DNA from 2 places in the Picosynechococcus sp. PCC 73109 genome. Region 2 is predicted to be linked to the other one. Evidence: riboswitches for the same ligand, from Rfam matches in the RefSeq annotation. Region 2 holds a riboswitch; the other holds the start of a gene.

Region 1 (16,480 bases), on a different replicon from region 2:
CATAGTTTATAGCCAGTGGTGACATCTGGCCAGTCAGCACGACAATAATCATCTAATGCAATAACACCATCTGTAGATAACGATTTCTCCGCTAAGCGTAAGTCATTTTGAACAATCGATTTCCAATGTCCACCATCTATACTGAAAAAACGTACTGGGCCAACCTGTTGAAGGATGTAATTATCAGTAACATCCTCTGATGAACCCTTAAATATACGAATATTTGAATTTTCAATATCGTACATGGATAGGTTTTTCTGAAATAAATTAAAGTCACCTTTTCCAGAAAGGTCAAGATTCTTACTTTGGTCATCGAATATATCAATACAAAGCGCTAGCTCATTTTTCTTTAACGCCATACATAGTGGAATAAAAGATTTGCCATGATGAACTCCTATTTCGACTAAGCCGCCAGTAATATTTTGCTTGCATTGAAATTCTAATATAGAGCCGATAATTTCAGCATCTACGCGCTGAAGCCAACCAGCCACATCTTTCTTGCCATTACGAAGGTAGTCCCAAAATTTATCATTCATTAGTATAAAGAATTAAAAACGTTCAATTATTACGATGGTTTATTCGAGTTTATATGTCGATCTAAAAATTGAGTAGCCTTCCAATATTATAAAATCAATAAAAATTGCCACGGAATCAGTAAAGTAACTAAAACAAAAACTCCCAATTGGCAAAGTTGCCTGATCCTTCTGTTTCTTTAACTATAGTTAATGATGCCGCCGCAAAATTAAGATCACAATAATCGGTGCACCAAACATCGCTGTCACCGTATTTAAAGGTAATGTTAATTCACTTCCCGGCAATTGCACAATAATATCCGCCAGCAACGCCAGACTAGACCCCAATAAAGTCACCGCTGGCACCAAAAGCCGATGATCAACCGTTTTCAGTAAACCCCGGCAGAGGTGCGGCACCGCAATCCCTAGGAAAGAAATCGGGCCACAAAATGCTGTTACCGATCCGGCCAAGAGTGCTGTGCTAACAATAATGTGGCGGCGGGTTGCCTTGAGGTTGAGGCCAACGCTTTGGGCGTACTGTTTGCCGAGAAGAAGCGCATTCAAAGGTTTCGCCTGAAAAAAAGCCAGGAGTCCCCCCGCAAAAATTAACACCATAAAAATAGGCAACTGTTCCCGCTGGATTTCCGCAAAGCTGCCAAACGTCCAACTGAGATACAGGCGCAGCGCTTCCGTGGGGCTAAAGTGCAACAACAATGTGACGAGGGAATTGCTGACATAGCCGAGCATCAACCCCAAAATCAGTAGAGTGCCATTGTGGGGAATCCGACGGGCGATCGCCAAAACAAGTAGCAACACCGCCACTGCCCCCAAGCTCGCTGCCATCGCCACACTCAAATTTCCAAAAAGACCGCCCATAAAACCCGTTCCCAACAGCACTAGGGCCACCCCCAAACTCGCCCCAGAATTGATGCCCAACACAAAGGGGCCAGCGAGGGGATTATTAAATAGGGTTTGCATCTGGAGGCCGCTAATCCCCAGGGCTGCCCCGGCAAAGGTGGCGGCGATCGCCCGTGGAAAGCGCAGTTGCCAAACGATTTCTGCCCACACCGGATTGTCAATGGGTTGGCCCAAGGCGATCGCCAATAGTTGATCCCAGGGAATGGTCGTCGAGCCCAGACTCAAACTGAGGAAAAATAAAATCCCCCACAATCCCCCCAGCAGGATAAATAACGAAGGCGATCGCCACCGCAGTTCCGGTAGGGACAAACAAGTTAGAGGGGTCGTGGTGTAGGGAATTTTCACGGGGAATCTTGCAGGTGACGGTAATAATAAAGCTCGTGGTCAGGTAATTGATCCGGATGGGCGATTTTGATCACATCGGCGAGGATCACATCAGGATTGAGGGTGCCTCCTTCCCAAAAATCATTACCTCCCCCAGGCGCAACCCGGTTGTTGGCGGCATAGACTTGCTGGTTTTGCACTGCCTCAAACAGTTCATAGCGCGGGTCTTCCTGGAAAATATCGGCGGTGGTTTGCCAATCAGGATTCACATTCAGCCAAAGATCCGCTGTTTTTGCCCGACCTAGAACAGCCTCAAAATCTAGAGGTAAGCTCAGGCGGGCCGTTGTCGCATCCCAGGGGTAATTCACGTTTGCATCCCGCAGCAGTTGGGCCACATAGCTTTTGCCCCCCGGCACATACCAGACCCCTTGGTAGGGCGATCCACTCAGCACCGTTGGCGTGGTGTCTAAATCTTTGACTTGGTCCACGAGGGCTTGGTAACGGTTGGCGATCGCCCCAAAAATCTCATTGGCTTCAGCTTCTTTGTTAAAGAGGAGAGCCGTAAACTTGAGCCATTCAGCCCGGCCCAGGGGAGTGGGTTCCAGGTGAGCCGCGTCTAACACCACCGTTAACCCCAAAGAATCTAGGGCGCTGGTATTGTTCCCTTCGCTAGCATCGAGGCGATAATTCAAAATCACATCGGGCTGGAGACTCAGGATCGCTTCCCGGTCTAGCTGGAGGTTGCCGACTTCTTGGATGTCGCCTGCTTCAATGGCCGCCCGGATCTCAGGACTATAGATCAATTGGCGATCGCCTACCCCCACCAAATTTTCCGACTGCTTTAAAACTTCCAAATGGGGTAAATAAGTCGTCGAAAGAGCAATCACCCGGTTGACGGGCACTTCAACAATGGTCGCCCCTGGATAATCCTCTGGAATCGGCGTACCACACTGCACAAAAACATAGGTTAAATCCTGCTGGGCCGTTTCCCAGGGTTGCCGCACCGTCACCACTTTGTAATGGTCGTGGTATGCCACCTGAAAGCCCCTGGCAAATTCTGGTGTCACCTTATCTGGGAAATAATCCACCGCCGGATCATAGTTTTCGACACAGGCCGCCGTCGGTGTTGGGGTTTCTACGGTTTGTTGGGTGGGGCCACAACCCCCTAGCCACAGGGATAAACCCAGGCCCAGCAGAGAAATTGAACGGTGTGGTAAGAAGGGGAAGCGCATCGTTTTTTCTCCTACGCAAACCACGGAATGCGTTGGACTTTTGTCTGAAAGCGACCATCATCCTGGAGTTCAAACAGACGGAAACCTGGTTGTTCCCACAGTTGGCGATCGCCTTCGATGGGTTCCTGATCCGGGGGGGTCACTTGGGTACAGGTCGATGGCGTACCAAAGCAAGGAATGCCCCCCTGGGTGACGCTGTATTCCAGATGCACATGGCCAAAGAAAACCGTTTTCACCTGGGGATGGTGCTGGATAATCTGCCAAAATTCATCGCGGTTGGTCACATCGATTTGATCGAGCCAATCAACCCCCGCTGGCACCACATGGTGATGGATGGCGATCGCCACCGGAGAGTTTGAAGATTGTTCTAGGTTTTCCGCGAGCCAAGCCAGTTGCGCCGTATCTAAAAAACCCTCGCCATATTCTGGGTTCTCAAGAAACGAATCCAACAGCAACAGTTGCCAGTTCCCCAAAGAAACGTTCTTGTCTGGCGAAAGATAATCCCCCTGCAAAATCCCGGCCATTGCTTCTGGATCGTCGTGGTTCCCTGGCAGCCAATAGCTAGGAATCTGCGTTGCTTCGACCAAATCCCGTAGCCGTTCGTAGGCGATCGCCTCACCATGATGGGCCAGATCCCCCGTCAAAATTAGCCGATCTGGTTTAGATTGTTGCACCGCCGCCAGGACTGCTTGAAAAGACGCATCGGTTTTAACGCCGCGCATTTCGGCATCGGGATGGTCGAGGAGGTGGGTATCAGTAATTTGGGCAATGAGAACCATAGGAAATTGTGGGCAAAATTGGGAAACGAAACAAAGCAGCTTAACGGAATTGAGCATTGACACCAATCTGAAACCGACGCCCCACTCCAGGGTAAGCGGGGAATGTTTCAAAATCCGCATCAAACAAATTTTCCACACTCGCCGTTAAATTTACGGTATCACTGATGGGATAGCGCGCCCGCAGATCTAGGTTTGTGTAGCCTGCCAAGGATTCAGTATTGGCATTATTCGTCAGGCGATCGCCTACCCGTTTCAAAAAGATTCCGGCATAAATTCCCTGGGGATTTTCGTAGGCAAGGCCCACATTGAAATAATCTGTACCCGCAAAGGCGACCTCATTACCAACCACTGTCGGATCAGCATCAGCAAGAATTTCTGAGTTGTTCCAAGTGTAGTTAGCAAAGGCAGAAAAAGATCGGGACAATTGCAACGTCACCTCTGCTTCTAAACCTTGATTGCGGGCTTTCCGGACATTTTGGGGAGTGAATGTCCCAAGATCAAAGACGATGGCATCATCGAGAGTGTTATTAAAATAAGTCAGGCGCACCAAAGCACGATCCGAAAAGCGATGGTCAATGCCCAGATCAAAACTATTACCCAGTTCCGGCACTAAATCAGGATTGCTAAACCCAGGAAAATAGAGATCCACGGCAGTCGGAACCCGGAAATTGCGGGCATAGTTACCCCGAATGCGAGTCGATTCTCCCACTTGCCAGGCAAACCCTGCGCTGGGTGATGTGACTGAACCATCAGCCAAACTATTAAAGTCCTGGCGCACGCCCAGATTTAAAGCCAGTTCCGGGGTAATATCCAGGCCATAGCGAGCAAAAATTGCCCCTTGACTGAGATTTTCGTCGTAACTAAAGCCAAATACGCCAGGATCTTCTGCTTTTGCAGTCAAATAGCGATAATCAAAACCGTAGGTGAGATTTTGGGTTTCATTTAGTTGCCAATTGTGCTGAATCTGGGCACCAAAGGAATTGTTTTCATAGCGGGCATCTGTACCGCCAAATTGAGTATTAAAGAAGCGAAAATCATTTAAGTCAGCAAATAATTTTGTCGTCAACAGAGAATCATCACTATTCCCTAGGCGAGACTCTAAATCCAGCGACAGTAGCCAGTTATTATCATATTGCGTTGCGTCCGGGCTTGGGAAATCTACACCACTCGGAATTTCTAAATCCTTACTGCTGTAAATGCCGTTGAAGCGCAGACGGTGGCGATCGCCTAACTGATTAACCACCTGGAGATTCACGTTTTGGATATTCGTCGCCGCATTATCCCGGACACCCGACAAACCCCGTGTGGCAATGTCATAGTCAAAATCATTTTCTGCGGCGGTTCGGTCATAGGCCAGTCGCACTGCCTGGGTTTCTGCACCAAAACTCACCCCAATATTCTGGCGATTGTAGCCAAAGCTCCCCAGATCGATCCCGGTCTCTACTGCAACTGGTTGGTTAAATCCGGGTTGGCGCGTCACAATATTGATCGCGCCGCCGATGGCATTGGAACCAAACAGTACCGAACTGCCCCCAGGGATTAATTCAATGCGTTCGACATTATCGGTAGTCAAATTAGACAGATCGAAGTTCCCTGAATCGAAACGATTCAGCGGCCTGCCATCAAGCAAAATTAATGTTTGGGAAGAACTATTAGCCCCCCGAAAAATCTGAGAACTTTGGGCACCAAGGCGAGATCCAGCCGTGCTATCAATAAAAATCCCAGGGAAATATTTCAAGGCTTCGTTGACGGTGCGATACCCTTGGGCTTCAATTTGCTCCCGGTTAATCACATAGGCCGCACGGGTTGCATCTTGAACCGTTTCTTCCTGGCGCGACGGAGCATATACAGGTTGATTTAATAGCTGTTCAATGACCGTTAGTTCAAAATCAACGGTCTCTTGTTCATCATCTAGATCGTTCTCTTCTTGAGCAAAAACAGCGGTACTACTACAGAGAAAACAAACAATCGTAAAGCAAATCATCTGGGGCGTAAAAAATGACGTCATCTAAGAATATTTTGGGCTAATTTTTAATGTAATGAAGGGAGAATTCATAAAGCAATGGCAAGACTTTTAAGTCATAAAAAGCCTTGGTCAATAACCTTAAGAAAAGCAAAGCAGTTGAGCGATCAAAACATCGTCGATTTTTTCTGGTTTGCCAAAATCAATGCATTTCTCAACCTCATTGAATGAGGCTAATGCTGATGGAATAACGGGTTAAAGCAATGTTTAAGACAAACTCACTAACGAGACTGGGTTTGCTGATTGCGGCGATATTGCAGTCTCAGAAGATAGAAATTATGGGCAGCAGAAAAAGATTGAGTGCTAAAAGAAAACATCATCCGTACCTCGCAGATGGGTAATTACTAAAATGTTTACGCTTGGCTCGGCGGGCATTCTGACTTAGAAATTGCGGAAAATTTCCTTACAGCTGCGGGACAGCGACGGATTTGCACCGTTCTTTCCCCATTGCTTTTATCGGCTGATCCCCGATAAAACCGAACAGAGTCTAATTATATAGCAGGCGATCGCCCCCGATGTAAATAGATTTATGAAGTCCCCTTGAGCCTTGGGAGAAAAGCACCTTTAGGGATTAAGCAGGGCCGTAATATGGGGAATAATCTGGGCGTGGTTGGTCAATAAATAATCCAGGCGATCGCTAATCAGCGACAAAATTAAATCCTCGTAGGTCATTCCCTCTTCTGATAGTCCCTGGGCGACGAGGCTAGTGACGTTGGCAGCGGGCCGCTTAAGATCGGGTTTGGGATTAGCCTCTAAAATTTGGATATTTCCCATCGCATCCATCCGGGCATCGATACGAATTAAGGCATTTAAACTAAATTCCCAGTAGACTTGTTGGGCGAGTTTTGCTAGTTTTTTTTTGGCTGGGTCACTATCATCTAAAAAGCGAATTCTTTGGCCTGTAATTGCCTTTTTATCCATCGAGGTAAAAATCTTTTCATCGGCTTCTAAAAGACGCTCTAAAATCGAAAATGTAAAGGGAGATTCTAATTTTTCAAACCGTCCTTGACGATGGCGCACATAGCCACACACAGAGACACAAAATTCGCGCCCGGTTAAGAAGGGTTCAATCAAAGCGGTGTTGTGGGTTTGCTGATGTATGTTGGCGATCGCCTCACCGAGATCCTGGGGCTGATCCACAAAATGAATGTTCAAAGAGGCACGACCAGACACGGGTTTAACCAGAAAACTGCCCTGGTAATCGCCAAAAGTCTGTTGGAAACGAGCGTTGTCCTTGGCAGTAAATTGCCCCTGGGCCGGATGCCAAATCATGAACGGCGCGGTGGGAAAACCGAGCCCTTGCAGTTCCCGTTTAAAGCTATGTTTATTATCTAAAATCGAGCTATTTAAAGGGTTATGGCCGATATAGGGTACTCCCAACATTTCTAAAATTGCCGGGGTGTGGCAGACGGGATTGTAACCCTGAACCCCACCAGTATTCAGCCAAGCCAAATGAATTTGATGTTTCCGGAGGCGATCGCCTAATGTCGAATCATCGGGCAACACAAACACGTGCTGAAACCCTAAATCTTCGAGGGCCGCAGCAATGTCATGGGCTACCACTTCGTAGGTTTTGGTGGAGCGGGGATTGTGGGTTTGGTAGATCACGGCCCCCTGTGCTGCTTTGTCACCCCCATGAATTACGGCAATTCTTAACTTTTTCCGGAGAATTTCAAGGTAGTTTGGCAGTTGACTAAAATCGTAAACAAATCCCATCATTAACGTGACTTTCCCACAATTCTGAGCAGTTTTGTTATTTTAGAGGATCTCTGAGAAAGATATGGCAGGCAGAAAAAAAGAGATTGAGTCTTTAAAAGTACTAAGATCTCTAAACAAAAAAATTATGTCTGCATCCTGTTCGACAGACCTCACCAATGACCAATGGTCTCTCATCAACCCCCTACTTCCCCCAGTTCAATCTAGCAAGCTCCTGTCCCACTGACCTGCGCCAGGTTGTTCATGCGCGCTTTTATCTCCTCACGGGTAGTATTATCTAGCGCTTACTGCCCCGTAATTTTTTCCAATAGAAAATCGTCTCCTCCTACGCCCGCTAATGGTGTGACGACACGACCCTCGAATCCATTAAGCAAACTCCCCACCAGTGGAAATGCCGCACAGGTCACGATCACCCTCCTCACCCAGCTATGGAGTGGTCAATGGTCAATCGATGGATACAGCGACAATGATTCATCAGGAGATCGACTACCAAGGCGATGGATTGAGGCGCTTGACATAATTTTCAAAAGATTAGCTGCGTCAATTTGTTTCCATTGCGATAACGATCTTAATAGCACTTATGCTTACCGCTTCATCCCTGGCAAAAGATCCAAAGAGACCAATATTTAAGTCAATAAAACTTCTAGAAATTAGGCTTATATTTTCCTAATCAAACAAGAATTATTTCTTTATTTGTCAATGATATTTCTGAGATTGTCTGAATTATAAATCGTTATATGATTTTTGTTGTCTTAGTTGTAATTGGCAACTAAAAATAGGGAAAAAGCATACTGTCTTAAATGGCGAATGCCCTATTGTCCATAGACCCTTAGGGGGATTGTGGTGAAAACTTAAGAAAAATAAACCTTACTTTAAAAAAAGCAACTTTCCCGAAACTTTGCCTGGTCTAGTCTATAGTTTTTATAAACTTAATTCTTTTCATTTTCTAAAGTCAATACTTACTATAAAAAAATGACTATACCTCTATTGACCTACGAACCAAGCTCTCAGAATCAACGGGTACAAGATTTTTTTATCGGCAGTGAAGAAAGTCCCAAGCAATTTAGCGTGGAATCGGCTTTTGCAAAAACAGATTTTGAGACCTTAATCCAGGCGGCCTACCGTCAAATTTTCAATGAGCAGCAGATGCTTGAACAAAATCGCCTAAAAGTTCAAGAATCTAAGCTGAAATCAGGTTTTATCACCGTTCAAGACTTTATCCGGGCGTTGTTATTGTCTGAATCTTTCCGGCAACGGAACTATGACGTGAACAATAACTATCGCTTTGTGCAGATGTGCGTGCAGCGGGTACTGGGCCGGGATGTTTATGGTCAGAAAGAGGTTCTGGCTTGGTCAATTTTGTTGGCGACCCAGGGTTTAAATGGCTTTGTGGATGCCCTCTTGAACTCTGAGGAATATCTCGACAATTTTGGCTTAGATACTGTCCCTTATCAGCGGCGACGCATCTTACCCCAGCGCACAGAAGGAAATTTGCCCTTTGCACGGATGCCCCGTTATGACGCTGATTATCGTCAACAATTAGAAGATCTGGGCTATTTCCAAGAACGGGATGAAACGCCATGGGTCGCCCCTGCCTGGGTCAGCGTGATCGGGAAAACGGTTACCATTGCTGGGGCTGGCACCTTGATTTTAGGGGCGATCGCCGTTGCTTTGGCCGCTTTTGAAATCATTAAGCTGTAGGCCGATGGCTCGATTGAGGGCAAGACTTCAATGCCTTGGACAATACATAAAATTAACCTCAAGACCTAACAGGAGCAGATCTTGGGGTTTGGTTTATTCTGCTTCGACTAAATCCGGTTGAACACCGCGATCAATCACTTCAATATCCCATTGCCCCGTGCGATCGCCTTCAAAAGCTATCCAACGACCATCGCCACTAACGGTAGGATTACGCACTTGACCGATGTAGGTACGGGTCAGATTTTGGCTTTGGAAGGTTTGGCGGTCGTAGAGATAAATATTGGTTTTTCCTTCCTGCTCGGAAGTGTAGACAATGAAGCGACCATTGCGGCTAATGTCTGGCTGGTCGTAGAACACATTGGGTTGGTTTAAACCGGGCAGGGGCAAGAGTTTGCGTTGGGCGAGATCATACAAAAAAATACGCCGTTGTTGGCGGCGATCGCTACTAAAGACTAGATAACGGCCTTCATCGGAAAGGCGAGGATTTTTTTCGCTGTGGAGACTATTGAGATTATTGCCAAGGGGGTCGGCTGGGGGCGTCACAAAACTGGTACTCTGGCAGCCGATACACAAAACCCCTAGAAGGGCGATCGCCCAAGCATGGTTCATGAATCCGAAGTAGCAGACTGATTCGGGAGGGCACAACAGTTCACATTATCCAGGCACACTTTCCCCCACTGTAACGCCCAGCGCACCAGGGAAACGCGATTATCCGTCGCCGTTTTTGTCAAAATATTACTAATGTGGTTGTCCACCGTGCGCTTGCTAATGTCGAGGCGCGCCGCAATCTCATGGTTCGTCAGACCCGCTGCCACCAAATCGACAATTTCGATCTCCCGTTCCGATAAAGCCGCTTCACTTGCCGTCTTTTCCGTAGCCATAGACCCTTCTTTTGTCTGTGTATTGTTATTTTCCTATTGTAGGGGAGGTTTTCACGTTGGCTAGATTGTACACAATTCCCTCCCCCAGACAACTAAAGATTTAACCCCGGAAAATCGGCGATCGCCATCATCGAACTGACAAGCTGCATCCCGGCGGCGGCAAATCGATCAAAGGCTTGATCGGCCTGGGCTGTAAAATCAACTACCCCAGGAATCACGACCGGAGAAGTACAGTCCTCCAAAAGATAAACTTTCTTTGCTAAGGCTGGATCATGACGCAAAATTTCCGAGAGTAAATCGTCCACCGTCCAGGCTAGACAGTGACTTTTCGCCTGCCCCGCAATAATCAGCGCATCAAAGGCCAACAATTTTTGCAGGAAACGGGTATTTTCCTGAGCAATGGGTTGTCCCTGGGCATCATCTAAGACCTCTGGCCGCAACGCAGAATAATTTTCCGTGAGGGGATTATCTCCTTTAATTTCAAAATGGGTTTGGCTATGGCGCACTAAATTATGGAAAAACAGAGCCTCTTCCACCGCTGGCACAAGGGCATGGCCAATTCCTCCGAGCATGGCGTGGTAGGGCCAAATCGTCAGGGGATATTTCCCTGCTTGGCTGAGTTGGGCGGTGTAATGGCGGGCATACTGTTGTAAGTCTTCGTAGTCGCGCTTCGTACTAAAGGCGATCGCCGGATTGACGCGCCAAAGACCCTGTTCAACCTCCGCAAAGCTAATATTGCTCGCGGGTTGGGGATGTTCGCCTGCTCCATTGACCCAAAAGACCGGGTGAAAAATTTGCACCGCCTTGTGGGTGTCCATGGTGGGGGTAACGGTGGTAATTGTTCCGAGATTTCGGTAGATAAATTCACACAAACGTCGATTATCTTCCACGGCCCCCAGCCCTGATTGGCCGCCGACAAACAGTTCAAACTCCGGGATACAAAAGGTATTCTGCACATCGACCACCAGCAGGCAAACACGACAGCGGTCAGTGGTGGCCGGCTGAATCCCGTGTTCCTTGGCCCAGGTTTCAGCCGCGGCAGCCCGGTCTAGATAGGGGACACGCCAGATCTCACCAACGGTCTGGGGATTAAAAAAAGCAGGAATGGGTAGTTGGTTCGCCATCATCGACACCTCAATTGGCAACAGATATTTTCGCCATACCCTTATTGTGGTGTTTTAAAAACACATTGTCAAATCGGGGTCAGCCGAGGGAAAGACGATCGCCCAGCTTTAGTTACATCGGCCGGAGCGACAATTTGCATCATGTATTTTTAGGATTAATTCGATGTGCTTTTGTCGTGGAGCGTTGATTTTTGTGATAGTTTCCCAGGTTCAACATACAATTGTTGCCATTTAAAAGCGTATCTTTAATTACATTGCGTTGATTTTTTAAACCGTTTAATAGCAAGCAACCACTCCACCAAAAGTCTTCCTCCTAACACTTGCTGGAACATTTTCCTCACAAAAATCATTTCAGTAAATCAAGTTAGGGGCTGATATTTCGTGATATGGCCCGGACAAATTTGCTCTGAGTTAATTACTCAAATTGTCCGCAAATTCTGTGCAGTTGAATTTATTTGATAACGGAGAAACATTTCTATGGCGATCGCCGTAATTACCGAAAAGTTACTTGCTGCCAAAAAAGCAACAGGTCTTAGTTTTGCGACCCTCGGCGAAAAAGTTGGCCGCGATGAAACTTGGGTCGCTGCTGTATTCTACCGTCAAGCCAGTGCCGATGAGACGGAAGCAAAAACCCTCGTCACCGCCATCGGTTTACCGGAAGATTTCGCCGCAGCACTTACCGAACCGCCCCTCAAAGGTTCCCTAGAGCCCGTCATTCCCACCGATCCATTGATCTATCGCTTCTACGAAATAATGCAAGTGTATGGGATGCCCGTCAAAGCAGTCGTCCACGAAAAATTTGGCGATGGGATCATGAGTGCCATTGATTTTTCCATTGAAGTGGATAAGGTCGAAGACCCCAAAGGCGATCGCGTGCAAGTAACCATGTGCGGTAAGTTTTTACCCTACAAAAAATGGTAAGCCATTTAAAAATCACTGGGTTTTTCTTTTTTAAATTTCAAGTTTGATGTACATAGCAAAGTCCCTAGATTTTTGACAGAATCCAGGGACTTTTACTTGGTTTAAACGTACAAAATCAAGGGCTGACTTTAAGGATTAGAGGTGGCCACTTGGCTCTGGGCTTCCCGGAGTTTTTCTTGATCCTTACGACGTTTTTTCGCATAGAGTTGGATTGCGGCGGCCATAAAAACAATCAACGCCAGAATTAAACCTCCTGTCCAATTGAGGGGCAAACTATTTTTAAACACGGCCAACATCACAATGGTTACCAACAGGAGGGTCGGCGCTTCGTTGAGGGCGCGGAACTGTTGACCTGTCCAGGTGCAGGTGCCTTCTGCCAGTTTGCGCATAATCCGCCCGCAGAAAAAATGGTAGACCAATAACAGGACAACCAAGGCCAATTTCGCATGGAGCCACCAGGCTTTTAGAACCCCCGGTTCGGTACTAATCACGGCGATCGCCATGGCCACAGTCACAAACATTCCCGGTTGGGTAATGATGTTGTAGAGGCGCTTTTCCATCAACTCATATTGTTTTTTGAGGATGCTCCGGGCGGGTTCGGGTTCCTTTTCGGCTTCGGCATGGTAGACAAAAAGGCGCACGAGGTAAAACAACCCCGCAAACCAAACCACCACACCGATAATATGGAAAGCCTTGAACCAAAAATAGGCCTGGGGAGCAATCTCTGACCAAAACTGTGTCATAGCAAGTTTCGATAAAAATCTTTATATCGTTTTTAGTCAGTGTAAAAGGGGCTGGGGGCGATCGCCGCAGTTTTTTCCGAAGTTGACATTAAATGTTAAATTCCCCGTCACTGCCAAACCAAGCCGGAGAAAGGAGATCGCCGTAGACCACGCCGTGATTTTCCCTGGCAAGGTTTGTATCCCCACTGGGACTCACCCGCCAAATGGGCCAGGTTTCTTCCCCCATCACCCCGGTTTGGAATAGGACATCCTCAGCATATTGCTCACTCCAGCCCAACAAAATGGCATGGCTATATTCGGCTTCGATATTGGGTTGGAGGGTGATACTCCGTTGGGTTTTGGCATCCCAGACCACCGCAAAATCTGACATCACGCCACTGTTAAAAAAGCCTTCAAACTGCCGCGCCAGGAGCCTTTGGCCATCGGCAGACCAAGATACGGGAATCAATAGCGAAATTAAACCTGCAGCATCATTTCCTTCGACTTCTTGAAATGCTTGAGGGGCGAGGGGCGATCGCGCCATTACCGTGCTTAAAATGCCTGTTTGCAAATTTTCCACAAATAAAACACTGGTGACCTGACTCTCCTGGAGCTGCGGGCGCAGTGCTAACTGGATGCGACTGTAGGCGGCGTACTGATGGCGACCATTATTTAAGGCAGGACTGCGACACACATCGGCGCTACTCTGGTTCCCGGCGGCCACCGTGGCTTGGGTCTCTAAAATCCACTGCCAAGGGATAGGGAAAGGGCTGTGGAGTGGATCCGTAATGAGCTGGGGGTCGGCGGTGGAGATGGACATGATCTCAGGGGGGAAAGAGCGGCAAAAAAAGGACAGAACGGCCAGGAAATGGTTTACATAAACCTGAGCGGTGGGGTCTCTAGGGCATTAGAATAGCGATAAATTATTGTGCCGATGGCGACGACAACTGTGAGTTCATCTTCACCCCACCCCCCAATACCGTCAACGAAATCCCGCTTTTCTGTAACAAAATGGATCATCGCAACCTTGGGCCGCACAGCGCTTTTGCTGGGTTCTGGTTTCGGGGCGATCGCCTTGGGGATCCTGGTGGGTCATTTTATGCCACGGGCCGAGCCAAAACCGCCATTATTTTTACGGTTATGGGCGACAAATTCTGCTGGAATCGCCAAGCCGACCCTCAACGAAACCATTGCTGAATTATCGGCTGAAGACCGGGCCGCCATCGAACAAGAAATTGCGGGCATTCAGGCCCAACTGGATGTCCTCGAAGCGCGCACCCAACAACTAGAGGCAGAACTTGATCTGAGTCAACAACAGGCGGATCTCGGCGATCGCCTCATCAATTTGACCGCACTCCTCGCCGCTGATCCCAGCACCTTTGACCCCCAGGCGACCCCCGCAGCAACTTCGCAAACTCCGGAACCGTTAAAAATCACCCTGCCCAGCAATGCCCTATTTAGTGCCGATGGGCAACTCGCCGCCGATGCCGCCGAAATTCTAGGGGCGATCGCCATCGATCTCCAGCAGCAGGAGCGGCAAACGATCACCATTCGCAATTATCAAGTTGGGGAGGATGCCACTAAAGCGACAAGCCTCGCCCAACAGCAGGCCCAGGCCGTCCAAACTTACCTGGCCGAGGCTCTCCCCGGTGATTATCGCTGGCTCGTGGTGGGCTATGGTGAACAAGCCACCGCTGACCCCCCAGAAGACACAACGGAAACCAGCAGCCAAGCCCGCCTTGAAATTAGTACCCAGTAGTTACCGGTTTTGCCGATGGATCTCCTCGATATCTTGCGCCAGGATTACCAAAACTTTCCCCAGGATCAAACCTTTGCCATTTACAGCGACGATGTTTTTTTCCAAGACCCCCTCAATCAGTTCCGGGGGCGCGATCGCTATCAAAAAATGATTGGTTTTTTAGGGCGCTGGTTTCGGGATATTCACTTGGAACTCCACGATCTCCAGCAAACTCAACAGACCATCCGCAGCAAGTGGACTTTATCCATGACTTGCCCTCTGCCCTGGCAACCCCGGTTGCGCATTTCTGGCCATAGCCTGTTGGAGGTCAACGCCGATAACTTGATCATCTCTCACATCGATTACTGGCAAAAGCCGCCCCTCAAGGTTTTGTTGCAAGTTTTCCGGTTGCCCACTACTCCATAGGTCGTTCCTAAGGGTTCAAGAGTTTGTGCTCAGACAGATTTTGTTTGCCATTGCTGTAAAACTTCAACGAGAAATTCCGCCAAAGTGACCCCATCAACCCCGGCAACAGTTCTGGCCTGGGCAGCGAGGATTCCGGCCTGGGCATGCCACCAAGCGGCTGCCGCGGCGACCTCTAAGGGTGCTTCTGGATCTTGGGCCAAAAGGCCACCGATTAAACCAAGGAGGACATCACCACTACCGCCTCTAGCTAAAGCTGGGGTACTTTCTGTAATGCAATGGGTCACGCCATCGGGACGGGCAATGACGGTTTTTGCCCCCTTCAAAAGGGCGATCGCCCCGGTCAGTTGGGCCGCCTTTTGGGTCATCTGGAATCGGTCGGCGGTGATGGGGATTTGGTCAGCAAATAGACGCTTAAATTCGCCGAGATGGGGCGTCAAAATTGTGGGGAAATGACGGTTTTGAAGCACTTCTAGATCTTCCTCGGCTAGCCAATTGAGGGCATCGGCGTCTAACACTAGAGGCACTTCCCGCGGCATGAGGTCAGGCATTAAATTAATCGCCCCCGCAAGGGTCAGACCACAGCCACAGGCCACCGCTTGGTATCGGGAAAAGTCTAGGCTTGGCAGTTGGGCGATCGCCCCCGTTTCATCTTCTGGGCAACCAAGCACCAAAGCTTCCGGCAGTTGGGCCACCACCAATAATTTCAAGGATTCTGGCACCGCAATGGTGAGCATACCAATCCCCGTTGCCCGCGCCCCCAAAGCCGCCAGCAGCACACTGCCCAGGTAAGTTTGGGAGCCACCAATGAGCAATAAATGGCCCTGTTTGTATTTATGGGTTAACGGCGATCGCCCCAGGGGTAACAAACGTTGTAACAAGCTTTGGGAAATGCCTTGAATCGTATTTTTGGCAGATAAAGTTTCTGCAATTAAATGGGAGGGAATACCAAAATCAAGGCGGTTAATTTTACCTAGATAAGGCGTGGCGGCATCCTGGCCGTAGGCTCGTTTCCAAAGCCCTAAACAAAGACTTTCCGTTGCTTGAATCGCTGTACCCAACACTGCCCCGGTATCGGTATGGAGCCCCGAAGGCAAATCGATACTGACAATGGGCCGTCCTGATTCATTCAGTTCATCGATTAATAAACCTAAATCTCCCGTAATCGGCCGTGTTAAACCAAAGCCAAATAAACCATCAATAATTAAATGACTTTCCAGAAAAATATCAAGATCTTTTGTATGGGAAATTCCTAAAAATTGTGCATAATCCCAGTGGCTTTGGGTCAGGGATTTTAGCTTTTCTAGGGGACGAAATAAGCATATTTCATAACCCGCAAAAGATAACTCCCGCGCAACAACTAAGGCATCGCCACCATTATGACCAGGCCCCACTAAAACGCTAATTTTTCGATAATCTTTTAAAGGATAATGATTTTGAATATATTGGGCAATTAACCCCGCCGC
Region 2 (16,480 bases):
GCGATTATCTGGTAAGGGCAAAATAGCGAAGGGGCCGTCAGGCCAGAACCGCTCATGGGCAATATTTTGGTGAGACTTTGCTGGAGAAACAAAGGCTGTGATGCAGGACTGCCAGTAGTTCCGGCTATTGGTTTTGATCCCAGCCTGCTGCCGGACGCGGGACTTTACCCCATCGGCAGCGACCACAAGGGAAGCACTCAGATGTTGTTGTCTCTGCCCCATTTCTACAATCACCTCTGCCCATTGAGTACTATAGATGACAGTCTGCACCTGCGTTTCGTAGTAGCAGGTGATATGGGGATCGATAGACGCTTGATGGCGCAGTGATTTTTGTAATACTCGATGCTCGGCACAATAATATACGGCAGGCTCTCCCAGATCTGCTGGCGTGAATACCACTTGATGGGGATAGTCGGCATCCGACAGAACAACCTGAGAAAAATGAGTAATAGCTGGAGCAATCTGCTCCCAGATCCCGATTTTTCGAAAAATTTTTGCAGACAGCGGCGAGAGGGCATAGGCACGGGGGCGATCGCCCACCGCCTGCTCAGACTGAGCCTCGATTACGGCAACCCGCAACCCAGATCCCCGCAGCCCGCAGGCTAGAGTCAAACCAGGGATGCCGCCCCCAACAATGATTAAGTCATAGATGAATTCACTCATGAACGCACTAAATTGTCATCATTTTGTTCAGAAACCACGGTTTGGGCAGCCGATCCAGGCGAGTTCGCTCGTACCGCCCGAAACATACCAAAGCGACATAATCCCGCCCCAAAAGCTAGCCTCATCAACAAAAAAGTAGGCACTTCCCGCAGGGACTTAATGAATCCAACCACACCAAATTTGAGTAATCCTTCCGGGCGGACAATACCCTGCCAGATAGAATCTAGCCACGCGGGGAGAGTTTCCCTTGTCCAGTCATCCACGGCTACTTTCCCCGCGACCAGACCTGTCGCCTCCAACTGTTCCGAAAAACCTTCAATACTGGAAAAAGCCGGATGAGACCATTGATCGAGCAGTTGTCTCATTACCGGACGCTCCCACCAGTTCAAAGGTTTGCGGCGATCGTCTCGCTGATTCCAATCAGCCACTACCAAAATCCCACCTGGTTTAAGGACACGCAGCATTTCTTGAGCATAACGAGCTTTGTCTGGCATATGCGGCCCCGCTTCCACCGACCAGACCACATCAAAACTGCCATCAGAGAAGGATAGGTTCAAAGCATCATCTACCTGAAAACGAGCTTGGATATGGGGGGGAGTTAACTCTTGTGCACGCTTGACCTGCTGAGGGCTGATGGTGATTCCGACGACTTTAAAGCCATAGTCCCGCGCCAAAATTCGGCTACTACCACCAATGCCACAACCCACATCTAGTACCGTTGTGCCTGGAGGAAGACAATCAAGGCCACCCCAACGAATCATTTCATGGACAAAGTCATGCTTAGATTGCAGAAAATCCTTCCGGCGGGGGGGAGATCCATAATGGCCGAGGTGGATATGTTCACCCCAGTAAAATTCCAGAATACCGTCCTGAGTCCAGTCATCATAGGACTGGGCAACGGATGTGGAGGACTGATATTTACGAGCTGTAAACAGGTAAATTGCCAGGCCAACAAACAATAAAAGTAGAAGGAAACTAATAATAAAGAGAAAAATGGTCATCATATTCACTTAATTTCGGATTTTTATCAAAAAACACAATAATTCAGAGAATTTTCAGGAAATTAGTTCTTTCTTCTATGGGTTAGCTTTGGTAGTCTCGCGTGAACAATATTTCTATTTTTAGGAGCTACCGCTAACTGGGTTGATATGGGGACTAATTGATTGGTCGTCGCATCCCATAGAATGAATTGGGCACAGTGGCGCAGATCGCCAAGTCGGAGAGTCGTCACCTCAGAGAGCAGATGACGATTGGCTTGATAGCAGGCGGCCAAACTGTAATTGGGGATTTTCTCTGAGAGGTGATGAATACTGTGATAGCTAATATCAGCGGTAAACCATCTCAGCCAGGGGGGCAGATCGAGATAGCTGCTGCCCTCAATTGCTCCACGTAGATAGTCCCAATCTGCGGTGTTATGGGCATAGGCTCCTTCAAAATTGTGCTGTACAAAAAAGACACAGATAAAAATCGATCCAGCCAGGGTCATCACCGTTGAATACAAACCCCAAAATACTCCTGGCCCGACTAGATGGCTCAAAATCAGCCAACTACCCACGACCAAAACATTGTTTAACAGCACATCCCAAAACTCTACGCTTGTCTGCCAGTGCTCAGATTTGTGGGAGAAAACAATAGACCTGAAGTTTTTGAACCCATTACTTTTTAAGCCGGTCAACCCATGCCTGATAAATCCACAAATCCCCAATATCAACGTCAGCCTGGGCTGAATAACAAGGTAGAAGAAGCCCCCCGGCAGGGTCACGATCGGCTGCCGAAGTAGGCCGTAGAGTTTCTGGTCAAAGGCACTGAGTTGAGCAAATTCTTCAGTAGAGAGAAAGTCGCCAATACCACGATACCGTTGCCAGTCACCATTGGTTTTGTGGTGATAGGCATGATCTCTTGACCAGGCATAGGGAGGGATCGCGTTAATGGCCCCCAGCATAAAGCCCACCAATCGATTGGCCTGTTTGGACCGAAACAGGGAATAGTGGCCGCAGTCGTGCATCAGCGAAAAGCAGCGCAACAAAAAAAGCACCATCAACCCAACAATAGGTGGCAACAGCCAAAGGGAAATGGAAGCCACTTTAACGGCCAAAACCCACAGTCCGATATAGGGAACCACGGTATTGAGAATTTGATAGGTGGCACGTCGGTCACTGCTTTTCATATAAGGCGCTAGGACAAAATCTGACTTTTTGGGCATGATGTTCATTCGTTGTGATCCAGGCTCCCGTCCAGAATGATTTTTGCTGGGGGTAGAGGGGGTAAGTTTTCCTTTACCTGCATAGGGATCTCTGGTACAAGAGAAATCTGACGGTCTCGATTGGGTCGCCCTGCGGGCCGTCCGAGGATGAGTTCTAGTGGCTTAATTAACGAGAACACTCCTAACGACGACATCACTCTAAAGCCTGCCAGGATTGCCTCGATTAGGTCTCGAGTAAGAAGCCCAGATCGAGGGGGAGTTGGTTGGCTCAGGGCCATTTGCTTCACAAACGGATGAGGAGCAGCGGGAATTCGTCCAGGACAGTGGAGGTACTGCTGAAGCTGGCGAATTTTAATTGCCGAAGCTTGATCGGCACTCTGACTTGAAGATTTTGAAGATGATGTTGTTGGCTTATGGTTCTCCACTTTGACGCCTCCTGACAGACTCAAGGGTCAAGTTGAATTCTTCCCAGCGATCGCCGATCTGACGGTAGCAATCGGGAGGGGCGATCGCCAAATTCTGTAACCAGTCCACCTCAACGGCGACACCATGGTTGAGAACTAGGAGCATCTCCCGCTCAGGGGTATAGGTTTGTAATACCTTTAAGAGATGATCCAGTACATCGCTCGGTAGACCACGGGACTTTAGGTATGGATAAACGATGGCGGCTGGCCGGTAGTGGAGATAATAGGGCACCACTGCTTGACGCCAATTCAAGCAAGTCAGATCTGGCGCTGCTACCTCACAAACAACCAGGCCGCGCCCTTGGGTCAAATATCCTTGCCAGGCCTCATGACCTAAGGACAATAGATTTTCCCGAATAAAAGCAGCTTGCCAAGTCGTGTCGCGGCGCTGCCAAACATCAACGGGTAGTCGCATCAATTTCCTCCCGCAGTTTCTGAGTTGCCGCCACCATGTGCTTGAGGGATGGCACGACTTCTTCCCAGCGGCGTGTCTTCAAACCGCAATCAGGATTCACCCAAATTTGCTGGGTAGGCAGGTTAGCCAGTCCTGCTTTTAACTGCTGTACCAGTTGTTTCTCTGTGGGCACCACTGGACTGTGAATGTCGTACACGCCATTGCCAATCTGATGGGAGTAGCCCCCTTCGGTCACTTCTTGCAGCGTGCGGTTACCACTGCGGCTGTTTTCGATGGAAATCACGTCAGCATCCAGTCGTTCGATGTCCTGGATGATGTCGCCAAATTCGCAGTAGCACATGTGGGTGTGGATCTGGGTCTGGGGTTGGGCGATCGCCGTCGCCAATCGAAATGCATCCACCGCCCAGGACAGATAATCGCTCCAGCGCTGTACCTTGAGCGGTAAGCCTTCCCGCAGGGCAGGTTCATCCACCTGGATAATCTGGGCACCGGCTGCTTCCAAGTCAGCAACTTCCTGCCGCAGTGCCAAGGCAATCTGAAATGCCTGATCTCGGCGAGAAATGTCGGCACGAGAGAATGACCAGTTAAGGATGGTGATGGGAGCCGTCAGCATTCCCTTCACGGGCTTTTGCGTCAGCGCTTGCGCCACCTGAAATTCCCGCACAGTCATCGGCTGGGGACGGGAGACATCGCCGTAGATGATTGGGGGACGCACACACCGACTGCCATAGCTCTGCACCCAGCCATTGACGGTGAAAGCAAAGCCTTCAAGCTGTTGCCCGAAGTATTCCACCATGTCGGTGCGCTCGAATTCCCCATGCACCAGAACATCTAGGCCGACTTCCTCCTGAATTTTGATGCACTCGGCAATGTTGGTATCAATGTTCCTTTGATACTCCGCCTGGGAGATGTCACCTTTTTTGTACTTCACCCGCAACTGGCGCACTTCTTTGGTTTGGGGGAAGGAGCCGATGGTGGTGGTAGGCAGATGTGGTAGCTTCACCTGCTTGTCTAGCCGCAGAGAGTAAGAGAGCGATCGCTCAAAATCTTCCACGGTCAAACTTGCTAAAGCCTGCCGCACGTCTGGATTCGGTGGATTGAACTGCTCGAACGCCTGCCACTGATGCTGCATTTCCGCTTGCTGGGCAGCAGTGTCTTCGCTGTTGAGCATCCGCGCCAGAAACACCACTTCTACCAACTTCTGCTCAGCAAAGCTCAGCACATTCCGTAACGGTTCCGACAACTGAGTTTCCAGCGTGGCATCGTGGGGGACAAATTGCAGGGATGCCGAAGGCTGTACCCGCAGGTTAGGGGCGATCGCCTGTAGTTTTTTCAACATTGCCAAGATGACATCGGGATGAATTTGCCAGATATTACGTCCATCGACGACCCCAGCTCCCAGAATTTTGTCGGCGGGGAATCCTTGGGATATCAACAGATCTAAGTTGTGACCCCGGGTAAAATCTAAGCTGATCCCTGCCACAGGTAGCTGCGTCACCCAGCCGTAGTTCACCCCCAGGTCATCAAAGTAAGTGACTAGCTGTATGGGCAAGCCGACGCTGGCTAGTTGGTGGTAAGTATTCTGCACCGCTGTCTTGAGATCGGCGGCTTGGCTCGTGACCAAAATTGGCTCATGCAGTTGGACTTCCTTTACCCCCAGGGCTTTGAGCTGGCCTAGGAGATCGACATATAGCGGCAGTAACTGATCCAACCAAGCCATCAAATCCCCGTTGTGGCGGCTCAGGGCCAAGAGGGTCACCGGACTGAGGACTACGGGTACGGCGCGATCGCCCAAAACGGCTTGCGATCGCTGCACCATCGCCAAGAATTCCCCAAAGTTCCCCAGAGGTTGCATCTTGTCTTCGATCTCAGGCACTAGGTAGTGGTAGTTTGTGTCGAACCATTTCGTCATTTCCAGCGCAGGTAAAGCATCCCGGCCCCGAGCCATGGCAAAGTAGCGATCCAGCCCACTCAAACCCTGAAACCGTCTGGGAATCAGCCCCAAACGTACCGTCCAGTCCAGGACATGGTCATAGAGGGTCTGATCCCCTACGGCAATGCGATCAATGCCTGCCGTTAACTGTGCTTGCCAAGTTTTGACTTCAAGATCTTGCCGTAAGGCCAACAAATCATCCGCGCTAGAAGTTCCACCCCAAAAAGTTTCTAATGCTTTCTTGAGTTCCCGGCGTTTACCCATGCGAGCATAGCCGAGAGTCGTTGTTTGAAACATCGTCATTATGTATTGTCCTAAATGAATTTGATTCTAAAAAATTGAATGACAAATTGTTAGGAAGCTTGACCACTAACCTAGGGAAAGTAACGCTACGAATGCAGCAAAAAATTACCCCATTTAGGATTAAACAACCTAAAAAGAAAAAGGCGATCGCCCATGAAATTGAGACATCGAAAAATGCCCAGGCCCTAAATCAAAACAGCGCCAATGACCATAACTTAATTGGCAAAATCGTTAGGAATATTTTGGCAGTGATGCCTGAGTGGTTTCTAAGACTTGGAAGAAGAGCTTTGTCGAAACGCTCCTATGGTGACACGTCCTTGAACGTGCCAAGACTAAAACAGTGATCATCCGTACCTCGCAGATGTTTTAGAAGGTGATTGGCGATCGGCGGGCATTCTGACTTACACAATTTTTAGGGCTTAATTTTAGATTGATCATGGCAATGACCCCTAAAATTGCAGCGCTAAAACTGGCTTACAGCTGCGGGACAGCGGCAGATTTTCACTGCTCTTTCCCCGTTTCCTCCAGTGGCTGATCCCTACTGGAACCGAAAGTAGATTCTATAATATCATTGAATTCATATTCTCAGTGCTAAAGGCGAATATTTTTCAAACAAATCATAAATTTGTGCTGAGGATTGTTGAAAATTAAAAGTGCCAAAAAGAGTCGCTAATTTTAAGGAAATCTCAAAGATAAATCTGTAATGACTGTTGCGGCAATAGGGTCAACCCATGATTAGAAATAGGGATTTTGGGAGTTTTGAAGCAAGCCCAGGAAACGCCCGGTGGGGTCTGGTCACTGGCAAGCCAGTGCTCGATGGAATTGCATGGGTGCTGGATCTGAAGAGCTGCGCCGAAAATCTCCCAGCGATCGCCCCCCAATGGGATATCTCCTGGCAGGGGCAAAGGGAGTTCAGTCCCCTGGGCTTGATTGGATTTTTGATTTTTTGATCCCTACGGTAATTTACAAAGTCCTTGGAGAAATGCTAGTTTATAGGCCAACTGAGTAAGTCAGCTTAGTTCAAGGTTACGAAGCCTTGAAGCGGGGGAACCACCCGTCAACCCAACCGGGAAGACACCGGGGCTTATTTTCTGAGATATGCAGAAAAGGGACATCTTCCAGTCCTAGCCCGTCAGCTAACCTCGTCAGCATCGGAAGAAGACTGAAGCGCGGCGATCGCACCGTAAATCAGAATTCCCAGACAACGACTGTCAGTTACCAATCACTTCCCTCTATTTATTGTGAAAGGGTAGGTAATTTTGCATGGTTTTATTATCAAGTTTGGCCCGTGGGGTCAGAAAGTTTTTGGTACCACCTTTTTGGCAAGGAAGTCTCCGGAAAGAAGTTTGGCTACCTCTCTATGGTTTTGGGGGATTGTTACTGCTCTGGTGGGCGATCGCCTTAGTACGGGGCGAAATGATGCCGACGCCCCTAGAAGCATTGGTCAATAACCTGGATTTTATTCTGCATCCCTTTTATCGGCGCGGCCCTGGCGATTTGGGTTTAGGTTGGTTGCTTTTGGCCAGTTTGCGCCGGGTGATTATTGGTTTTATTTTGGGGGCTTTGGTGGCGATCCCGGTGGGGATCTGGATTGGCCTCTCCCGTAATGCCTGGCTCGCAATTAATCCAATTATTCAAATTCTCAAACCTGTATCGCCCTTAGTTTGGCTACCGATCGCCTTGTCGATTTTTAATGGGGCAGAACCCTCGGCGATTTTTGTCATTTTTATCACCTCCCTCTGGTCAACGATCATCAACACCGCAGAAGGTGTGGCCCAGGTACCGAGGGATTATCTCGAAGTCGCGCGAATGTTAGAAATGCCCCGCTGGAAACAACTATGGCGGGTTATTTTGCCAGCGAGTTTACCCTACATTTTCACAGGTCTGCGGATCAGCATGGGAGTCGCTTGGTTGGTCATTGTCGCGGTGGAAATGCTTACCGGAGGCATTGGTATCGGTTTTTTTGTGTGGGACGAGTGGAATCGTCTGAATGTGAGTTCGGTATTTTTGGCGGTATTTGTCATCGGCATCACAGGCTTGATCCTAGATTCGGCCCTCGCATATCTACAAACGGCGATTACCCATCGTCCGGCCCAGCATTAGGAGCATCACTGCAATGAATAAAATAAGTAGACGCTCCTTTGTGTTTGGGATGGGGGCAACGGCTTCGGCATTAGTTTATGGTGCTTGTACTGCCCCAACGGATAAAAAGATTCAGGGTCGTTTACCCCACGCTTTAGCGGTTGAGCCCTTGGTACGGCCAGAAAGTTTGGAAAAACCGAATTTAACGGTGGGCTTTGTGCCAGTGAATGATTGTGCGCCCTTGGCGATCGCCTACAGAAAAGGTTTTTTCCAGAAATACGGTTTGAATGTCCAACTCAGTCGCGAAGCCAGTTGGGCCAATGCCCGTGATGGATTGATCTTCGGTCGATTGGATGCGTCTCCGGTGGTTTCTGGGGCCGTGACTAATGCGCGAATTGGTGCCGAAGGAGCCAGGGCTTTTCCGTTGGTGGCAGCAATGACTCTCCACCGCCATGGCAATGCTTTAACTATGAACCGACAGCTTTGGGAGGCTGGGATGAGACCATGGCCAGATTACCAAGGTGATTTAGCTAAATTTGGCCGAGATCTCCGCAGTTTTTGGCAAAAATCTCCCCTTGATGACCGCGCTTGGGGGATTCCCTTAAGTTCTTCAATTTATGAATATTTTGCCCGTTATTTAGTCGCCGCTATTGGCCTTGATCCGATGCGAGAGTTGCGATTGGTGATTACGCCGCCGCCCCAGATGGTGAGCAATATGCGGATCGGGGCGATGCAAGCCTACATGGTGGCAGAACCTTGGAATACTAGGGCGATCGCCAAAAATGAAGGCATTGGGTTTACGTTCATCCAAGGGCGAGATGTGTGGCGGGGCCATCCGGATCGGGTGCTGGCAGTGGCAGAATCTTTCATTGAACAATACCCCAAAACCTACCGCTCCCTCGTCAAAGCCTTAATCGAAGCCTGTCAGTACTGTGGCGATCCGAGTCATCGGCAAGAAGTGGCAAGCATTATTGCTGAACGGGCCTTTACGGGGGCCAATGTGAACTATACTCGTCCGGCCATCGTCGGGGATTACGACTACGGTGGTTTTGATGCCCAGCAACGGCTAGAGAGCAGTTTAGATACGACGACCTTTTTTGAGCTGCACCCCGAAACTTCGACAATTCCCCATGATCACTCCACATTTCTCTGGCAGTCCCAGGGAATTTGGTTAATGACCCAAGCAGCCCGCTGGGGCCAAATTGAAACATTACCAACCGATCTAGAGGCGATCGCCAAACGGGCCTGGCGCACCGATCTTTACCGGAACATTGCCGCCGAAATGGGGATTACCAGTCCCAGCGAAGATTACAAGGTGGAGCCAGCCACTGCCTTTATCGACCAAAAAGCCTTTGATCCAAGCGATCCAGTCGGTTACCTCAACAGTTTTGAACTGCGGGCCAACCGTCCCCAAATCTATCCCGTCAGCTAAACCCCATTACAAAATTAGCATCCCAAATCTATGACTAGACCCCAATCTTTCCCCTCCCCTGCCGCCATGGAATCTCCCAACGATACTTTTCTAGCCATTGAACATATTCACAAACAATATCCTAAGGCCGATGGGAGTCAGTTTGTTGTCCTCGAAGATATCAATCTCACCATTGGCGCCCAAGAATATGTTTCTGTCATTGGCCATTCTGGTTGCGGTAAATCGACCCTGCTGCGGATCGTTGCGGGTCTAGAAAAACCCAGCGCCGGCCATGTCACCCTAGAGGGGAAACTGATTCGCCGCCCCGGTGCTGATCGGATGATGGTTTTCCAAGGCTATGCGCTCTTACCCTGGTTAACGGTCCGGGACAATATCCGCCTAGCTGTGGATGAAGTTCACAAGCATCTTTCTAAAGGCGATCGCCGCCACCTTGTTAACGAACATATCCACATGGTCAATCTCACCGCCGCCGCCGACAAATATCCCCACGAACTTTCCGGTGGCATGAAACAGCGGGTAGGGGTTGCGAGAGCTTTAGCGACTCGGCCAAAAATGCTCCTCCTCGATGAACCCTTTGGTGCCCTCGATGCCCTGACCCGACCGAAACTGCAAACCCAAGTCCTCGACATTTGGGAAAACCACCGCCAGGCCGTGATGATGATTACCCATGACGTTGACGAAGCCCTGTTTATGTCTGACAAAATCGTGATGCTGACCAATGGCCCCCAGGCTACAATTGGGCAAGTTTTAACGGTGGATCTCCCTCGACCCCGACAGATCCACGAACTGCGGGAAACCCAAAAATACTATGATCTGCGCAATGAAGCCCTGGATTTTCTCGAACGCTATCAGTAAATGAGTCGTTTTTTGGCTCGCCCAGTCAGCATGAAAAAACTTTCTGAAAAACTACACCACTATTTTTTTGAGGAGGAACGTCCGGAGAAGGTGAGCCTAGCCAATGTTTTTGCCCTCACTGAGGAAAGATTATTTGGTTTTCCCCTGGCGCTCATTGCTTTTTTGAGTATTTTTGCAATTCCTGGCACCTCCTTTATTTTTGGCATGGCGATGCTGTCGATCACCCTGCAACTATGTCTGGGGCAGTCTAAACCTTGGGTGCCCCGCAAAGTTCTCCAAACGTCCTTTTCCCTACCGCAAATTCAGCGGTTTATGGGTTATTTGATTCCCTGGTTAAAAAGGGTCGAGAAAATCACAAAACCCCGTCTGACACCCATTTGTCACAGTCTGCCGGGACGAATTATTTTGGGAATTGTTTTGTCGGCCATGGCCCTATTGGTGGTTTTGCCGATTCCGGGGGCGAATACGGTGCCGGCGATCGCCATTTTTTTTGCGGCCCTCGGCCTCCAGGAAGATGATGGGGTTTTAAGCTTGCTCGGCATGGCGATCGCCTTAATTTTTATTGGGGTCATCATTGGCCTAATGTGGACGGGGAGTAATATTTTTCAAGTCATTTTTCGATAAAATTGCACCCGGCATCAGCGTCAACGCGGGGCGAAAAAACGTTTCCACAGTTCATCAAAACCCAAAATCAAGGGCGGACAAGTAATCAACACCAGCCACTGCCACGGATCGAGGGGGGCGGTCTGGAAAATATTCTGAAAAAACGCACTTTTGGTAATCATAATCACCAACATCCACTCAGTAGCAATACCTACCCAAATTAATGGATTGGAAAAAAATCCCAGGCGAAAAATCGAGATATTTTCAGAACGACAGGCAAACACATTTCCATCTTGGCAAGCGACAATCACGGCAAGGGTCATGGTAGTAGCTTGGGCATAGATGGCAGTGGTAGCCGCATCAGCGCTGTGCTGCAAAAGGTTAGGGGTAATGGCCTGGAGCTCCGCCAGACTATAGCCATGGCCCCACCAGACAATAAAAAAGCCCACCATACCTAAAGCCGCTTCAATGAGACCCAAAAAACAGTAGGCGCGCACAAGGAGCGATCGCCCCAGGAGATTTTGGGATTTCTTACGGGGGGGTTGGGTCATAATGCCCACTTCTGCTGCTTCGGTGCCCAATGCCAAAGCCGGGATCATATCCGTGCCCAAATCCACCGCTAAAATTTGCATAATGACCAAAGCTGGGGGAATTTTGAGGGCCACCATCAACAGAAAAGGCACCACCTCCGCGACATTAGAAGCCAAGATATAGGTGATAAATTTGCGGATATTTTGGTAAACGGCGCGGCCCTGTTCTACAGCGCTAATGATCGTCGCAAAGTTGTCATCGGTAAGGACGATATCCGCCGCTTCCCTGGCGACATCGGTACCATTTAACCCCATAGCAATGCCAATGTGGGCCGCCCGTAAAGCCGGAGCATCATTCACCCCATCCCCCGTCACTGCCACCACTTCCCCAATGTCTTTATAGGCTTGCACCAGGCGCAATTTTTGTTCGGGAGACATCCGCGCAAACACGAGGCCCGAACGATATTTCAGGATTTGCCGCAGTTGAGCATCAGACAGATGGCCCATGCCTTCTCCGGTGACGACCCGGACTTGCTGATTAACAATGCCAATTTGTTGGGCGATCGCCTGGGCCGTGAGGCCATAGTCCCCCGTCACCATCGTCACCTTAATGCCAGCGGTATGACATTGGGCGATCGCCTGCTTCACCTCCGGCCGGGGCGGATCAAACATCGCAATCAAACCAATAAAAATCAAATCCCGCTCAAGATCCTGGGCGCGCAGATTAACCAAATCCCGTTGTCCTCGTCGCGCCGCCACCCCCAACACCCGAAACCCCTGGGCTGCAAGGCGATCATTGGCTTGTACCACTTCTTCCCACTGTTCATGGCCCAAAGTTTGGATCGCCCCATTGCGCAACACCGCCTGACAATGGCGCAACACCTCCAGCGGTGCCCCTTTTGTAAAGGCCATACAGGGCAGTTCGCTCTGCCAAATATCTGACTCCTGCCAATCTAAGACCACAGTCATCAGTCGCCGGCGAGAATCAAAGGGAATCTCCCGTAACCGGGGATATTGTTGTTGTAAGTGTTCAATATTTAAGCCGGCCTTAACCGCGACAACAATCAGCGCAGCTTCGGTGGGATCGCCAATTTCCTGCCAGCGGCTCGGTGTGTCGAGGTGGACGAGCTGGGCATTAGAACAAAGGGCAGCCCCCGTCAATAGCAGGTCAATTTTCCAGCGGGCGGTGAAGTCTCCGGCTAAATTCACGGTGCCCGATCCAGGGTCATAACCGGCACCAGTGACTTCAATTAAAAAGGGTTGAATTTCTCCGGGTTGGCCGTGATTAGGGGTTTGTAAAGGCGGTTGAACAGGCAATTCTGCTTCGGTTAACCAGGGCAACCAGAGGTAATGGACGGTCATTTCATTTTTCGTGAGGGTGCCCGTTTTATCCGTGCAGATCACCGTGGTGGCGCTGAGGGTTTCCACCGCAGAAAGACGGCGAACAAGGGCATTTTTGCGCACCATCCGCCGGACACCCATGGCAAGGGCGAGGGTAACAGTCGGCAGCAATCCTTCTGGCACCAGAGCAACGATAATGCCAATGGCAAAGACGAAACTTTCCCGCAGTTCCATCCCCACTAAAAATTCCGTCAACAGAAAAACAATCACGCCCATCGTCAAGGCGATCGCCGTAATAACGCGGACAATCTTACCCACCTGAATTTCGAGGCTACTGGGTTCCCGTTTCACATTGGTTGTTAGATGGGCCACATGACCAAATTCTGTTTGGGCACCGGTGCCATAAACCACCGCCACCCCCCGCCCCGACGAAACTGTCGCCCCCGCCAAGAGTAAATTGGCAATTTCTGCAGGATTTGTTTTTTCTCGGGTGGGTTGTTCTCCCCGGCGGAGGGGCTGGCCATCACGCACGGACGCCGTTTCTCGCACCCGTACCGGATAGGCATTCCGCGCCACAGGCAATGATTCCCCCGTCATCACCGAAAGATCAAGATATAAACTTTCCGAAGCGACCAACCGTGCATCCGCAGAAAGGCGATCGCCTTCTTCCAGTTGCATCACATCCCCCGGTACCAGTTCCACCGCCGGAATCGATTGGAGCGCACCATCTCGGTACACTTTCACCTGTGCGGGCAACACCTTTTTCAAAGCTGCTAGGGATTTTTCTGCCTGGAATTCCTGCCAAAAGCTAAAAATGCCATTCACCCAGATCACGGCCCAAATCGCCCAACCCAATTCCGGCGTCCCCGACACAAACGCCAAAATTCCCGCCACCCAGAGTAACAGGGCCATAAAGTGAGTGACTTGATCTAAAAAACGCAACCATAGGGGCCGTTGGGGTGGTTCCGGTAGCGCATTTGGCCCAAATTTTTCTAAACGTTGCTGCGCTACTTGGGCCGATAAACCACCAGGCCGGGATTCCAAAACAGCATAAACATCTTCCGGAGCAAATGTCCAAATATGACTTGGTTCCATCACAGCGATCCACCAGGACAAACAATTAATTTGATGCTGTCACAACCCACGCTAAAACAAACATCTCTTCTGATAAGCGTCAACGATTCTTTACATCATTATTTGCTTGCATGACTTATTTACACCACCGCATTGATGTCGGCTCTTTAGGGAAATTTAATGGAAAAAATTGGCTAGAATTAAAGTAATATCTCACAGGATATCTTAACTAAATCCAGAGAGAGCGACTAATAGAAAAATTAGACTCACAATTTAGTCTAGGTTTGCTACCTTAATATTTACTTCTATGGCCCATGTTGATAACTTTAATTAAAAATAGTGCGGCGATCGCGTTTGTAATTTTAGGTTCCATAGCCGTTATTCCTGGGGCAAGTTCCCAAATTAGTGCTACTCCCTTATTACAAGCCGAAGATTTCCAGGGTTTGGTTTATTACCAAGACCCAAATACGAGGGGAATGCCCATTAATCGCCCTGGTATTTTCATCGGTCTGCCCCAGCAAGGGAGCAATCAAGGGGGTTGGTTGTTGGATATTCCGAGTAATGACGTGTTCGCGCCAAGTTCTTTGGGTGTCAATATTTTTCAATTTGAGCAGAAATATTTTTTATTCTTTGATTCAATCTCTAATTTTGATGATGGCAGAGCTTACAATCGAATCTTAGATGCCATAGAAATTCCCGCTGAGGCAGTTCTATTGCGTTGTTCAGAAAGTCTGAATGAAACATCAGAAACCATTGCGTTTTTAAATGCAGAAGAAAGGGCAATTGTTGAAGCGCAATCTCCCAGTGCAATGGATGGAATTCTCGCTGAATTGCAAAACCCAACGATGCTTTATTCAGTTGATTCTCGCCGTTTGTCCATTGAGGCTATTCCTGGGGAGGATTTTACGTGTAGAAGTTTTTCTCTTATCTATACAACTCTTGAATAATTGACTCCTTTCTTTGATCTAAAAAGACTTCTTCATTCTAAACATTAAAAAATTTTTTCTAGAAATTTAAACCAAAACTCCCCTCAATCTCCGGTAGCTTGGGGCCTTTCAGCATCACTGTAGCTACTTTGAAGGCGATCGTCACCCTAAAAAACAGCATTATCATAAGTTTTGCTTATATTTTTCCTCGGAATACTAAGGCTGAACCTGTTTACATTTCATTGAATAATAGCTATACTAAGTCTTAAGTCCATAGTTTAAATGCTATTGTCAAACTTATATCACCAACCCTAAAGGCAAAGTTCTATGGGGTTTTGCCTTTTCCCTCAAAATGCCCTTGTCCTCTAACGTCCCAGTCAATTACAGCATTACAAAAAGAAACTATGTACCAATACAAGCATTCTGATTTTTTGGTTATTGCGACCCTTGACTGAATGCCCGACTACGCCCCCGATGCTCGCCACAGTTACCTGACCCATGACAACCGGGTGTCGTCCATAGTTTTTTACAAGTTTCCTCCATCAAGCTATATTCGTCCCGATCTAGGCAATTGGGGCGAATTTTTTTGCGCTTAAGGCAGAATCCAGAGGCAAATAATAGCAGTTAATCTATTTTATTGCGTGGATTCTTTGCATTGTGTCAACCTAAAATATAGTGTTTAATTTTATAAATTCCAATAATATTGTGACTGTTCATTTCATTTTTTGAATTGGTCACTAAGCTGACTATCCTTAGAATAATTTCTGACAGAATTAATCCTGATTAAAGCTTGGCGATCAGGCCCACAATTCAAAGCAGCTTGTAAGACTAAGTTGACTTAGTTTTCACCACAGCAGATAGGCAGGTGCGTTAAACTCTAAACGTAATAATTTTATGGCAAAAATTAGGAGATTATATCGATGGCCCAGGCAATTTGGAATGGTGCAGTGGTGGCAGAAAGCGATCGCTGTGAAGTGGTAGAAGGCAACTATTATTTTCCCCCCGATGCCATTAAAACAGAGTATTTTAAGCCGAGTAACACCCACACCACTTGTTCTTGGAAGGGTCAGGCCAGCTATTACACCTTGTCCGTAGCCGGAGAAGAAAATAAGGATGCGGCTTGGTATTACCCAGAACCCAAGGAGAAAGCCGCAAATATTAAAGGTTATGTGGCGTTTTGGCGCGGCGTCAAAGTCGAGTCTTAGGATTTGAAGGGTTAAGGCGATCGCCAATGAGTTGTGGTTGTTTTGGTTGGTGATCCTTATGGGACACTAGAGGGTATGCCAAAGCAAAGTTACGGAAAAATTCCCCAGGGGCGATCGCAAACGCTACTGTTTGGCTTGCTTGATTTCGCGAATGATGCCCTCGATGCAGATAAACGCCAACTAGACCGACTACGGGCGACGATAAAAGTCCATTGGCAATCGCCCAGACGACTGGTGGTGCAGACAAAATTGCGCTATTTGCAAACTTTAACGGCACTCACTACTACGCCTTTAACCGTACCCCAATTGAAAACGGCCCTCAAGGATTTAGAAAGTTTTTTGGGGATTTTAGAGGATCACCGCATGACGATCCGGGGGTCTGATACTTGGCATTTTTCCTTAAATTTCTGGGGCGATCGCTGGGCACGGGCAGAAAATATACAACAGTTTA

What was found. A riboswitch is a leader RNA that binds a small molecule or an ion and turns the genes downstream of it on or off. The one in region 2 is predicted to bind cobalamin.
Region 1: another riboswitch for cobalamin. It lies ahead of AWQ23_RS03350 (TonB-dependent receptor); the one in region 2 lies ahead of metE (5-methyltetrahydropteroyltriglutamate--homocysteine S-methyltransferase).

The regions. Positions count from the first base shown of each region.
Region 1 covers NZ_CP013998.1:694,731-711,210, forward strand. Annotated here, with positions in the region: gene AWQ23_RS03330 (class I SAM-dependent methyltransferase) at 1-536, opposite strand, end outside; gene AWQ23_RS03335 (iron ABC transporter permease) at 723-1,775, opposite strand; gene AWQ23_RS03340 (ABC transporter substrate-binding protein) at 1,772-2,986, opposite strand; gene AWQ23_RS03345 (phosphodiesterase) at 2,998-3,765, opposite strand; gene AWQ23_RS03350 (TonB-dependent receptor) at 3,806-5,773, opposite strand; cobalamin riboswitch at 6,137-6,284, opposite strand; gene AWQ23_RS03355 (D-alanyl-alanine synthetase) at 6,353-7,507, opposite strand; gene AWQ23_RS03360 (phycobilisome rod-core linker polypeptide) at 8,477-9,205, shown strand; gene AWQ23_RS03365 (PD40 domain-containing protein) at 9,299-9,814, opposite strand; gene AWQ23_RS03370 (LuxR C-terminal-related transcriptional regulator) at 9,811-10,086, opposite strand; gene AWQ23_RS03375 (hypothetical protein) at 10,179-11,210, opposite strand; gene cynS (cyanase) at 11,688-12,131, shown strand; gene hemJ (protoporphyrinogen oxidase HemJ) at 12,260-12,874, opposite strand; gene AWQ23_RS03390 (hypothetical protein) at 12,963-13,673, opposite strand; gene AWQ23_RS16140 (hypothetical protein) at 13,727-13,873, opposite strand; gene AWQ23_RS03395 (hypothetical protein) at 13,881-14,612, shown strand; gene AWQ23_RS03400 (DUF2358 domain-containing protein) at 14,628-15,017, shown strand; gene AWQ23_RS03405 (bifunctional ADP-dependent NAD(P)H-hydrate dehydratase/NAD(P)H-hydrate epimerase) at 15,047-16,480, opposite strand, start outside.
Region 2 covers NZ_CP014003.1:131,257-147,736, reverse strand. Annotated here, with positions in the region: gene AWQ23_RS15560 (FAD-dependent hydroxylase) at 1-663, opposite strand, end outside; gene AWQ23_RS15555 (methyltransferase domain-containing protein) at 660-1,667, opposite strand; gene AWQ23_RS15550 (fatty acid desaturase) at 1,727-2,866, opposite strand; gene AWQ23_RS15540 (hypothetical protein) at 3,278-3,745, opposite strand; gene metE (5-methyltetrahydropteroyltriglutamate--homocysteine S-methyltransferase) at 3,729-5,975, opposite strand; gene AWQ23_RS15530 (hypothetical protein) at 6,074-6,325, shown strand; cobalamin riboswitch at 6,350-6,548, opposite strand; cyclic di-AMP (ydaO/yuaA leader) riboswitch at 6,984-7,147, shown strand; gene ntrB (nitrate ABC transporter permease) at 7,245-8,084, shown strand; gene AWQ23_RS15515 (CmpA/NrtA family ABC transporter substrate-binding protein) at 8,098-9,495, shown strand; gene AWQ23_RS15510 (ABC transporter ATP-binding protein) at 9,526-10,350, shown strand; gene AWQ23_RS15505 (exopolysaccharide biosynthesis protein) at 10,381-10,974, shown strand; gene AWQ23_RS15500 (cation-transporting P-type ATPase) at 10,995-13,919, opposite strand; gene AWQ23_RS15495 (hypothetical protein) at 14,213-14,845, shown strand; gene AWQ23_RS15490 (DUF427 domain-containing protein) at 15,745-16,029, shown strand; gene AWQ23_RS15485 (NACHT domain-containing protein) at 16,105-16,480, shown strand, end outside.